Regions from separate parts of the Mesorhizobium sp. LjRoot246 genome, predicted to be linked through region 1. Evidence: predicted binding sites of a transcription regulator. Region 1 holds the regulator's gene; each other region holds the start of a gene.

What was found. Region 1 encodes LexA, which represses DNA repair genes until DNA is damaged. Its sites were predicted from a motif close to TGTTCNNNNTGTGTTCNG; they were not measured.
Region 2: the regulator LexA is predicted to act here: its motif matches at 1,003-1,020, upstream of dinB (DNA polymerase IV).
Region 3: the regulator LexA is predicted to act here: its motif matches at 1,144-1,161, upstream of ACSQ3L_RS31105 (ImuA family protein).
Region 4: the regulator LexA is predicted to act here: its motif matches at 1,506-1,523, upstream of ACSQ3L_RS25630 (PA0069 family radical SAM protein).

What each region holds. Positions count from the first base shown of each region.
Region 1 covers NZ_CAXUSN020000001.1:4,007,678-4,009,877, forward strand. The annotation lists gene ACSQ3L_RS19405 (ComEC/Rec2 family competence protein) at 1-863, shown strand, start outside; gene lexA (transcriptional repressor LexA) at 857-1,597, opposite strand; gene kynU (kynureninase) at 2,044-2,200, opposite strand, start outside.
Region 2 covers NZ_CAXUSN020000001.1:3,016,161-3,018,360, reverse strand. The annotation lists gene ACSQ3L_RS14515 (winged helix-turn-helix transcriptional regulator) at 1-98, shown strand, start outside; gene ACSQ3L_RS14510 (DUF899 domain-containing protein) at 149-862, opposite strand; gene dinB (DNA polymerase IV) at 1,051-2,200, shown strand, end outside.
Region 3 covers NZ_CAXUSN020000002.1:66,453-68,652, reverse strand. The annotation lists gene ACSQ3L_RS31115 (glucoamylase family protein) at 1-381, opposite strand, end outside; gene ACSQ3L_RS31110 (hypothetical protein) at 433-1,047, opposite strand; gene ACSQ3L_RS31105 (ImuA family protein) at 1,193-1,951, shown strand; gene ACSQ3L_RS31100 (Y-family DNA polymerase) at 1,866-2,200, shown strand, end outside.
Region 4 covers NZ_CAXUSN020000001.1:5,210,230-5,212,429, reverse strand. The annotation lists gene ACSQ3L_RS25635 (ribonuclease HII) at 1-124, opposite strand, end outside; gene ACSQ3L_RS25630 (PA0069 family radical SAM protein) at 277-1,431, opposite strand; gene ACSQ3L_RS25625 (glycosyltransferase family 2 protein) at 1,582-2,106, shown strand.

The sequences.
Region 1 (2,200 bases):
TCGTCATGTTTCTGGCCGTTGCCAGCGCGCTGCTGATGCCGTTCGGGTTGGACTGGCCGGCCCTCTATCTGATGGGTAAGGGCCTGACGATGATGATCGCCATATCGGGGTGGATCTCCGAGCGTTCGCCTGTCGATGCGGTCGGATTGATTTCGCAGCAGTCCGTCCTGCTGGTAGCGATCGCCCTGGTCACTGCGACGATGGCGACGACATGGCTGCGGCTCGCAGCCATCCCAGTCGCGCTTGCCGGCCTGTTGACCGTCTCGGACACACGCACGCCCGACGTGCTGATCTCGGAGGACGCCAGGCTGGTGGCGCTGCCAATCGGCGGCGGCGAGCTCGCCGTCAGCCGCGCACGGCCGAACGAATTCACGGTCGACAACTGGAAACGCGCGCTGATATCCGAAACCATCATCGTGCCGGAGGTGTTTGACAAGGGTGACGGACAATTCGAGATCGCGGATGCCACAGAACTGCCGCCGGGATCGCCGTTCTATTGCACCTCGGGCGTTTGTCTGGCCAAGCACCCGTCCGGCGCGATCATTGCCTATATCGAAGACCGGAAAGACACGTGGAAAACCTGCGGCTTCGCAGACCTGATCGTCATCAACGACGCCACCGCGTATGACGCCTGCCACAACCCGCTAGTTCTCGTGGTCACCAAGCGGCAACTGGCTCGCAAAGGCAGTGCCGCGATCTTCTTCGATCGCCAATCGGCAACCACGCCGGCGACGATTAGCTTCGCGGTGGACAGCCCATATCGGCCCTGGCACGCGCAACGCAAATTCTCGCGCGAGGCGAGGGGCCTGCCACCCTTCAAGAAACCCGAGAAGCCAATGGTCAGTCCGCAGACGTCTCAGTAGCGGCGGATCAGGCCGACGAGTTTGCCCTGCACCTTGACCCTGTCCGGCCCGAAAATCCGTGTCTCGTAGGCCGGATTGGCGGCTTCCAGCGCAATCGAGGCACCCTTGCGGCGGAACCGCTTCAGCGTCGCTTCCTCTTCATCCACCAGCGCCACGATGATCTCGCCGGGGCTCGCCGTGTTTGCGTTGCGAATGATGACGGTGTCGCCGTCGAAGATACCGGCCTCGATCATCGAGTCGCCCTTGACTTCCAGCGCATAGTGCTCGCCACCCATGATCATGTCCGGCGGCACCGAGATCGAATGCGTCTGATGCTGGATGGCATCGATCGGCACACCGGCGGCGATGCGGCCCATGACCGGGATCGACACTGCGGAGACCGCGTCGTCGTCATTACCGGGCGAAGGCATCCGCGAAGGCGCCGGCTTGAGCTGCCGGCCCAGACCACCACCCTGACCGAGGCTGCCCTGGATGACGCTTGGCGAAAACTTCTTTGCCGCGTTGAGGCCGGGCGCGATCGAATCCGGCAGCCGCAGCACTTCCAGCGCGCGTGCCCGGTTGGGCAGCCGGCGAATGAAGCCGCGCTCCTCGAGTGCCGTGATCAGCCGGTGAATCCCGGATTTGGAGGCAAGATCGAGCGCCTCCTTCATCTCGTCGAAGGACGGCGGAATGCCGCTCTCCTTCAGGCGTTCATGGATGAACATCAGCAGTTCATGTTGCTTGCGTGTCAGCATGGCGGCCCCCAGGTTGCCTGAAACCAGAATCGAAAAACAAACCCAGAACAAACCCTATCTGTTCCAGTTGTGTTCTGCAACTGTTTAAAGTTTAATGAATTTATTAAGGGGGCCGAAATTATTCGGTGGTGGCCAGCGAGCCGCACGCACGATTGCGCGCCGCCGTACTGCGCTTGCCGGCATTGAAATTATTATGGTTAATAGGCTGTGGCCCTACCCTCATCCCAGGCGTGGCATCAGCCGCTGATGGACCCGCAGCCGGGGCATTTCCCAGCTTTCCCGGCGTTCGCTTGCCGTGAACGAAACGAAGCCAAAATGCCAACCTTGGTTAATTATTGCACCCAGCGCGGCAGCCCGGCGGGGAATGCATTTGCGAGCTAGAAATTCGTCCCTCGGTCATCCGACCAGGAGGTAAGTCGGCGACAACAATCGGCGAGAGGGCTGCGTCAGGTAACGGCCTCCTTGACGGCAAAACGCTGGTCTTGCCATGCATTTGTGCGCAGAATGTCTTCCAGCACTTCAACCGCCAGCCACACATCCTTGTAGCCGACATAGAGCGGCGTAAATCCGAAACGTATGGTCGACGGCGCGCGGAAATCACCG
Region 2 (2,200 bases), 990 kb from region 1:
AACTGGCGGCGGGTGGCGAGGCTGCGCTGGAACAGACGAAAGCGGCGCTGCGGAGGGAGCATCTGGCTGCCAGCCGAAGCCCGTCAGACAAGCGCTGAGGCCGAACCCATGCAGGGCGTCGCTACTACGCGGCGCCCCGCCGCAATAGTCATCGAGCATCATACTCATCATGAAGACGCACCCAATCGCCCAGCGTATGGGAGGGTCCATTTTCATTGCGGCCCATCGGGGTCAGGTCGAGATAGCTGTATGTACCGATCAGGTTCTCGCCGCCACGTCCTCGTACCTGGAAAGTACAAAAAATCTCGCCATCGCCGTCTTTGTAGAAAACGGTGGCACCGCCGCGATCTCTCCCTGTCATCGCGACCTCTTCGAAATTGAACAGCACCCTTCCCGAGGCGATCTGGTCCTCCGTGAACGATACCTGGAAGTCAAAATTGAAGTCACTCCCGAATGACGACACCCAATCGAACTGCCAATTCATCCGCGCCTTGAAGTCCAGCAGTTCAGCAAGCGGAGCGCGCGAGCACACGACGAGGGAGACATCGTGATGCATCAGATGCAGATTGGCGGCGTCGATGTGATCTGAGAGGAAGGAACAGCCGGTGCAGCGATAATCTGCATTGGGCGGAAACATGAAGTGATAGACGATCAACTGGCTACGGCCCTCAAAGAGGTCAGAGAGCGATCTCCTCCCTTGCGTCGTATCGAATTCGTAGGGCTTTGCGATTCGCAGCCAAGGTAGTGCTCGCCGGTCTGCCGCAAGCTGTTGACGCTGGTGCGTGAAAGCCTTCTCTTTCTTGAGATGCGCCTTGTGGACTTCAAACCAGTCCCGGTAAGGCGAGATGATGTGGTCTGTCATGTCGTTCTCCTTCTCACGCTAACGCCTGCATGAAAGACGTTGTCGAAAGGAACAATCCGACAACAGCCGTCCGATTTCCAAGGAAAAGGGTGGGTGTGTGAGAACGCCGATGCGTGGTCTCCTTGACAATCACCCCCTTTTGTTCTCTATTTGTTCACATCTATCAGCAGCTGCGGATGTGCGGTCGGATGGAAACGACAGCCACCATCCTGCATGCCGATCTCGACGCCTTCTATGCCTCGGTCGAGCAGTTGCTCGACCCGTCGCTGCGCGGCAAGCCGATCGCGGTGGGCGGCGGCGTCGTGCTCGCCGCCTCCTATGAAGCGCGCGCTTTCGGCGTGCGTGGCGGCATGCCGGGGCGCAAGGCGCGCGAACTCTGCCCGCAGCTGATCTTCGTCGGCGGCAATTTCAGCCACTACCAGCGGCTGGGCGACGCGGCGATCAAGGTGCTCGACGATTTTACCCCGCTGGTCGAGCGCATCTCCATCGACGAGGCCTTTGCCGACGTCGCCGGCTGCACGCATCTGTTCGGCTCGCCGCAAGAGATCGCAACGACCATCCGCCGCCGCGTGCGGGCTGAACTCGGCCTGCCGATCTCGATCGGCGTGGCGCGCACAAAGCACCTGGCCAAGATCGCCTCGCAGGTCGCCAAGCCCGACGGGCTGGTGGTGGTCGAACCCGGCAGCGAGACCGCCTTCCTGCACGATTTGCCGGTCGGGCTGATGTGGGGCGTCGGCCCGGCGACTAGGGCGCGGCTGGCCGAAATCGGCATCGAGACGATTGGAGAACTGGCCAGGACGCATCGTGGTGCGCTGACGCGGCTGCTCGGTCCTGCCGCCGGTGAAAAGCTGTCGGCGCTGTCGTGGAACCGCGACCCGCGAAAACTGGAGACCAAGCGCCGCGCGCATTCGGCCGGTGCGCAATCGGCGCTCGGCCAGAAACCCGCCGTGGCGCGGGTCATCGTACCCACTCTGCTGCATCTGGCCGACCGCGTCGCCAGCCGGCTGCGCGCCAAGGCAAGGCCCGGCCGCACGGTGACGGTGCGCGTGCGCTTTGCCGATCTCCGCGCCGTCACCCGTTCGATCACGCTCGACCAGCCGATCTCGGCAACCACGATGCTGGCCGAGATCGCCGGCGATCTGGTGCGCGGCGTGCTTGCCGACCACCGCCAGGAGAAAACGATCTCGCTGCTGGCAATCTCGGTGTCGCATCTCGAGGAAAGCCTCGAGCTGCAGCTTGAACTGCCGCTCGGCCTCGCCGACGAGAAACGCCGGCCCGGCACGAAAAAAGGTCTCGCACGCTTCGGCGCCGACCGCGCCATCGACAAGATCCGCGAAC
Region 3 (2,200 bases), on a different contig from region 1:
CGCCCCGTCATCCCTGCGCCGGAAGGGGATGGTGTCACCTGTGCAGCCATTGATGAAATGTGGAAACATGCCGTGGTAGCGCGGCGAACGTTCCAGGAAGTCGAGCATCTGGAGCAATCGCCGCAGCGCTGCACCGCGATCGATCCAATCGCGTTCAACCGCGACGATAAGAGCCATGATGCCGAAGCCGGTGCCGCCAATCGCGACGAGATCATTGGCAGGGTCGCCGGTGGTCTTCTGCCGATCGCGAGCAAGGCCGCTGACCGGATGGGCGCCCTCCCAAAAGTATCCGACCGTCTGCCGCTGGACGATGTCCAGCAGCGCGTCGTCGTCAAGCTCGGCGGCGTGTGGTGGTAGATTGGGTGAGGCAAATGAAGGCATTATCGGCCGGACGCTGTACGATTGATCGACGTTCTTATAGCGACGTCGCACTCACGCTGCGAATAAGGTGAGCTGCCGCTCATCCGGCGACCGGCCTGACCACTCAGCGCGACGATGAGCATACTCTTCCTCAAAACGTTCACGCTCGAAAAACCACACACGCATCAGCGGATAGATCCGTTGGTCATATAGCCGCCGCTGCTCGTTGGTCAGTTGCTCGAAATCCCAATCGTCGAGCAAGAAGACGACCTCGTCTTCGGGCCGTCCGTCGTCGAAATAGCCTTCCTCGCACATCTCTTCGAGAATGCCGGCATCAGCGGTTTGGAAAAGCCACTCGCCGCGCTCTTCCTCCGACGTAAGCCTGAAATGCTGGGGTTCCCTGACGAGCTCGAGATCGGCCGAGCTTGGGATTTTGTCGACAGCCCAGCCGGCACAGCAAGCCTGAACCGCCGCTTGGTCGGCCTCGTCCCAGACGGTGCAGATCGCGAGTTCTTCCTCGGGCACTTTGCCGGCAAAGCCGCGGATGTCCCAACCTTCGACAACAAAGCGCGCCGTCGCCGCCTGATCTGGGGTGACGCCGGCCTCGTCGAACACGTCCTGTGCGGCGAGCAGGCCGCGCACGATTTCTTCCAGCTGCGCTCCTTCGACGCGGATGGTGATGGTCATCACCTGTCTCCATTGCTGTTCGGGAGCTTCGGAGCTTCGACGCCTTCGCCTTCCGCAGAGGTCATGACATCATCCCGATTGACTCTTACCCAAGACGAGAACAAATGTAGAACATATCACAGGCTTTTCGCGTTTCAAGGGTCAGATGAGTGTATCGGCGCCCCCTGCTGCCATTTCCGAGCTTCGAGAACGCATCGCGCGTCTCGAGGGCGGAAGCGCGCGCGCCCGCACGGTTTTGCCGTTCGGAGTGGCTGCCATCGACAGGGTTCTGCCGGGAGGAGGATTGGCCTTTGGCGGTCTGCACGAGGTGGCAGGCGGCGGAAATGGCGCCGTCGATGGCGCGGCCGCGGCACTGTTTGCAGCGGGAATTGCCGCGCGGACTGCCGGCAAGGTGCTGTGGTGCGTTACCCGGCCCGATCTTTTCGCGCCTGCGATCGAACAGGCCGGCCTTCCTCCGGGACGGGTAATCTATGTCGAAGCCGGCGACGAAAAATCCGCTCTCGGCTGTTTTGAGGAGGGGCTTCGTGGCGGCTTTGGCGCCGTCGTTGCCGAGATTGCCCGGCTTTCGATGACGGCCTCACGGCGTCTGCAGCTTGCCGCCGAAAGCTCCGGCGCCATCGGCATCGCCATTCGCCGCTGGCGTCGGCAGACGGAGGCAACCGATTTTTGCCAGCCAACCGCCGCCGAGACACGCTGGCGGGTGTCGGTCCTGCCGTCGACGCCATTGCCGGTACCGGGCATCGGACGGGCGCGCTGGCACGTTGAGCTGATCCGATGCCGGGCCGGAGAGAGTGCAGATTTTACAGTGGAGGCATGCGATGCCAAGGGTCGTATCGCTCTTCCTTCCGTTGTGGTTGACAGACCGCTTCAGAAGGAAATCGGGCGACGCCGCGCCTCCGCCTGAGACGCCGCTCGTACTCATCGGCCGCGACGGTCGTCGCCGTGTCGTGCTCGCCGCCGATGCGGCAGCCCACGCGGCCGGCCTGCGCATCGGCATGCCGGGGAGCAAGGCGCAGGCGCTCGTCCCGGGCCTGATTGTTCATGACGCCGAGCCCGACGCCGACGAAATCGCGCTCGAGCGGTTGGCGCTGTGGGCGTTGCGCCGCTATGCGCCTATCGTCGCCGTCGATCCCGCGGACGGCCTCGTCATCGA
Region 4 (2,200 bases), 1.2 Mb from region 1:
GACCGGCCTCGTCCATCCCGGCAACAGGCCACAGACCGTCCGCCATCGCCTTCGTCTCGAAGGAGAAGTCGGGCTTCTCGATGATCTCAAAGAGAGGCGGAGAATCAGAACGCGCGCGAGCCATGTTGCGGCGAGGTTCGCATCGGCTCCGATTCTCCGCAAGTCCCTCCGGGTCGGGTGGGGCGCCGGACCGGGAGGGCACCGTCTGCAGGCCGGGGCAGGCCGGACGGGATTCTTGGTGCGCGACGGATCAAACCATCGCGACGAATTGTCTCTTCAAAGCAGCGTCAACTGCATCTGATCTTTCCCGGCGGCAACGAACTGGTCGGTCCGCAGCGTGCGTCGTTCGGCATTAAGGCCGATCCGCTTGGCGGTGATCTCGAAGCGCCGGCCGATCTGCCAGGCATAGGGTCCCGCACCCTTCATGCGCTTGCCCCATTCCGAATCGTAGTCCTTGCCGTCGCGCATCGAGCGGATCAACGACATCACATGGCGGTAGCGGTCGGGATAATGGCGCAGCAGCCAGTCCTTGAAGATCGGGCTGACCTCCAGCGGCAGGCGCAGCACGACATAACCCGCCTCGCGCGCCCCTGCGGCGCGTGCCGAATCGAGGATGCGTTCCATCTCCTGATCGGTCAGGCCGGGGATGATCGGCGCCACCATGACCGAGGCCGGAATGCCGGCATCCGAAAGCTGCCGGATCGCCTCCAGCCGCTTGGTCGGCGTCGACGCGCGCGGCTCCATGGTGCGCGCCAGCATACGGTCGAGCGTCGTCACCGACAGCGCCACCTTGGCGAGCCCGCGCTCGGCCATGCGCGACAGGATATCGATATCGCGCGTCACCAAGGCGGACTTTGTCACGATGCCGACCGGATGGCCGCGCGCTTCCAGCACTTCGAGGATTTCGCGCATGATCCGGTATTGCTTCTCGATCGGCTGGTAGGGGTCGGTGTTGGTGCCGATAGCGATGGTTCGCGGCTGGTAGCTGTCCTTCGAAAGCTCCTTGTCGAGCAAGCGCGCCGCATCCGGCTTGGCAAACAGCTTGGATTCGAAATCCAGACCCGGCGACAGGCCCATGAACGAGTGCGTCGGCCGGGCAAAGCAATAGACACAGCCATGCTCGCAGCCGCGATAGGGGTTGATCGACCGGTCGAAAGAGATGTCGGGCGATTCGTTGCGGGTGATGATGGTGCGCGGCTTCTCGACCTGTACTTCGGTCTTGAAGGGCGGCAGTTCCTCCAGCGAATTCCAGCCATCGTCGAACACGTGCCGGCTGACCGGCTCGAACCGGCCGGACGGGTTGATGCCCGCCGACCTGCCGCGGTTGCGGTCCGGGCGGACACGCACGCCGCTCTGTTCGATCATCGCATTGGCCATCTCGGCCCTTCCTGCTCCGAAAGCCGCAATATCGGCGCGCACGATCTGTTCCATCTTCGCCCGCTCCCAGGGACTGTCCATGTTGTGTCGAATCGCTCTGTTCATGAAAATATTCCTACCTTGCTGATGAGAACAAAGCAAGAACTTTCTATGGTGCGCTGCAAAAACTGGCGCTCCCCAACGCTTTCCGCTATTCGGCTGAGGATGCTCAGCGTTCTCATCGAAACCCGCAATGACGAGGAGGGCCTTGCCCGCACGCTAGCCTCGCTGATTGGCGGCGCGGTTGAGGGCGTGGTGCGTGAAGTCATCGTCTGCGACACGGGCTCCACCGACCAGACGCATCGTGTGGCCGAGCATGCCGGCTGTCAGTATGTGACGGGCGGTGTCGCTGCCGGCATCCGCCAGACCAAGGGTGACTGGCTACTGCTCCTGGAACCAGGCGCGCGGCTGATGGAGGGCTGGATCGATGAGGTTGTTGCGCACACTGCCAAGCAAACCATGGCGGCGCGGTTTTCGCGGGCGCGTGGCAGCCGTATGCCGTTCCTGGCCCGCGTTTTTTCAGGAAACCGCGCCTTGGCCGACGGATTGCTGATCAGCAAGCGCCAGGCAGCTGCCTCGGCCAAGAGTGCCGGCAGTGCCGAGGCCATCGCCCGCGGCCTCGCAACAAAGCGGCTCGACGCCGAGATCTGGATGGCGCCGGCCAGGCAGGAACGCCGCTCCCCTAAGTGATTTTTTGCAACTGCTCTGTCCATTGTGCATTGCACAAAATCTGACGCGGGTTTAGCTTCCGGTTTACGCGGGTGAATTGGGTTTGGGTCATGCC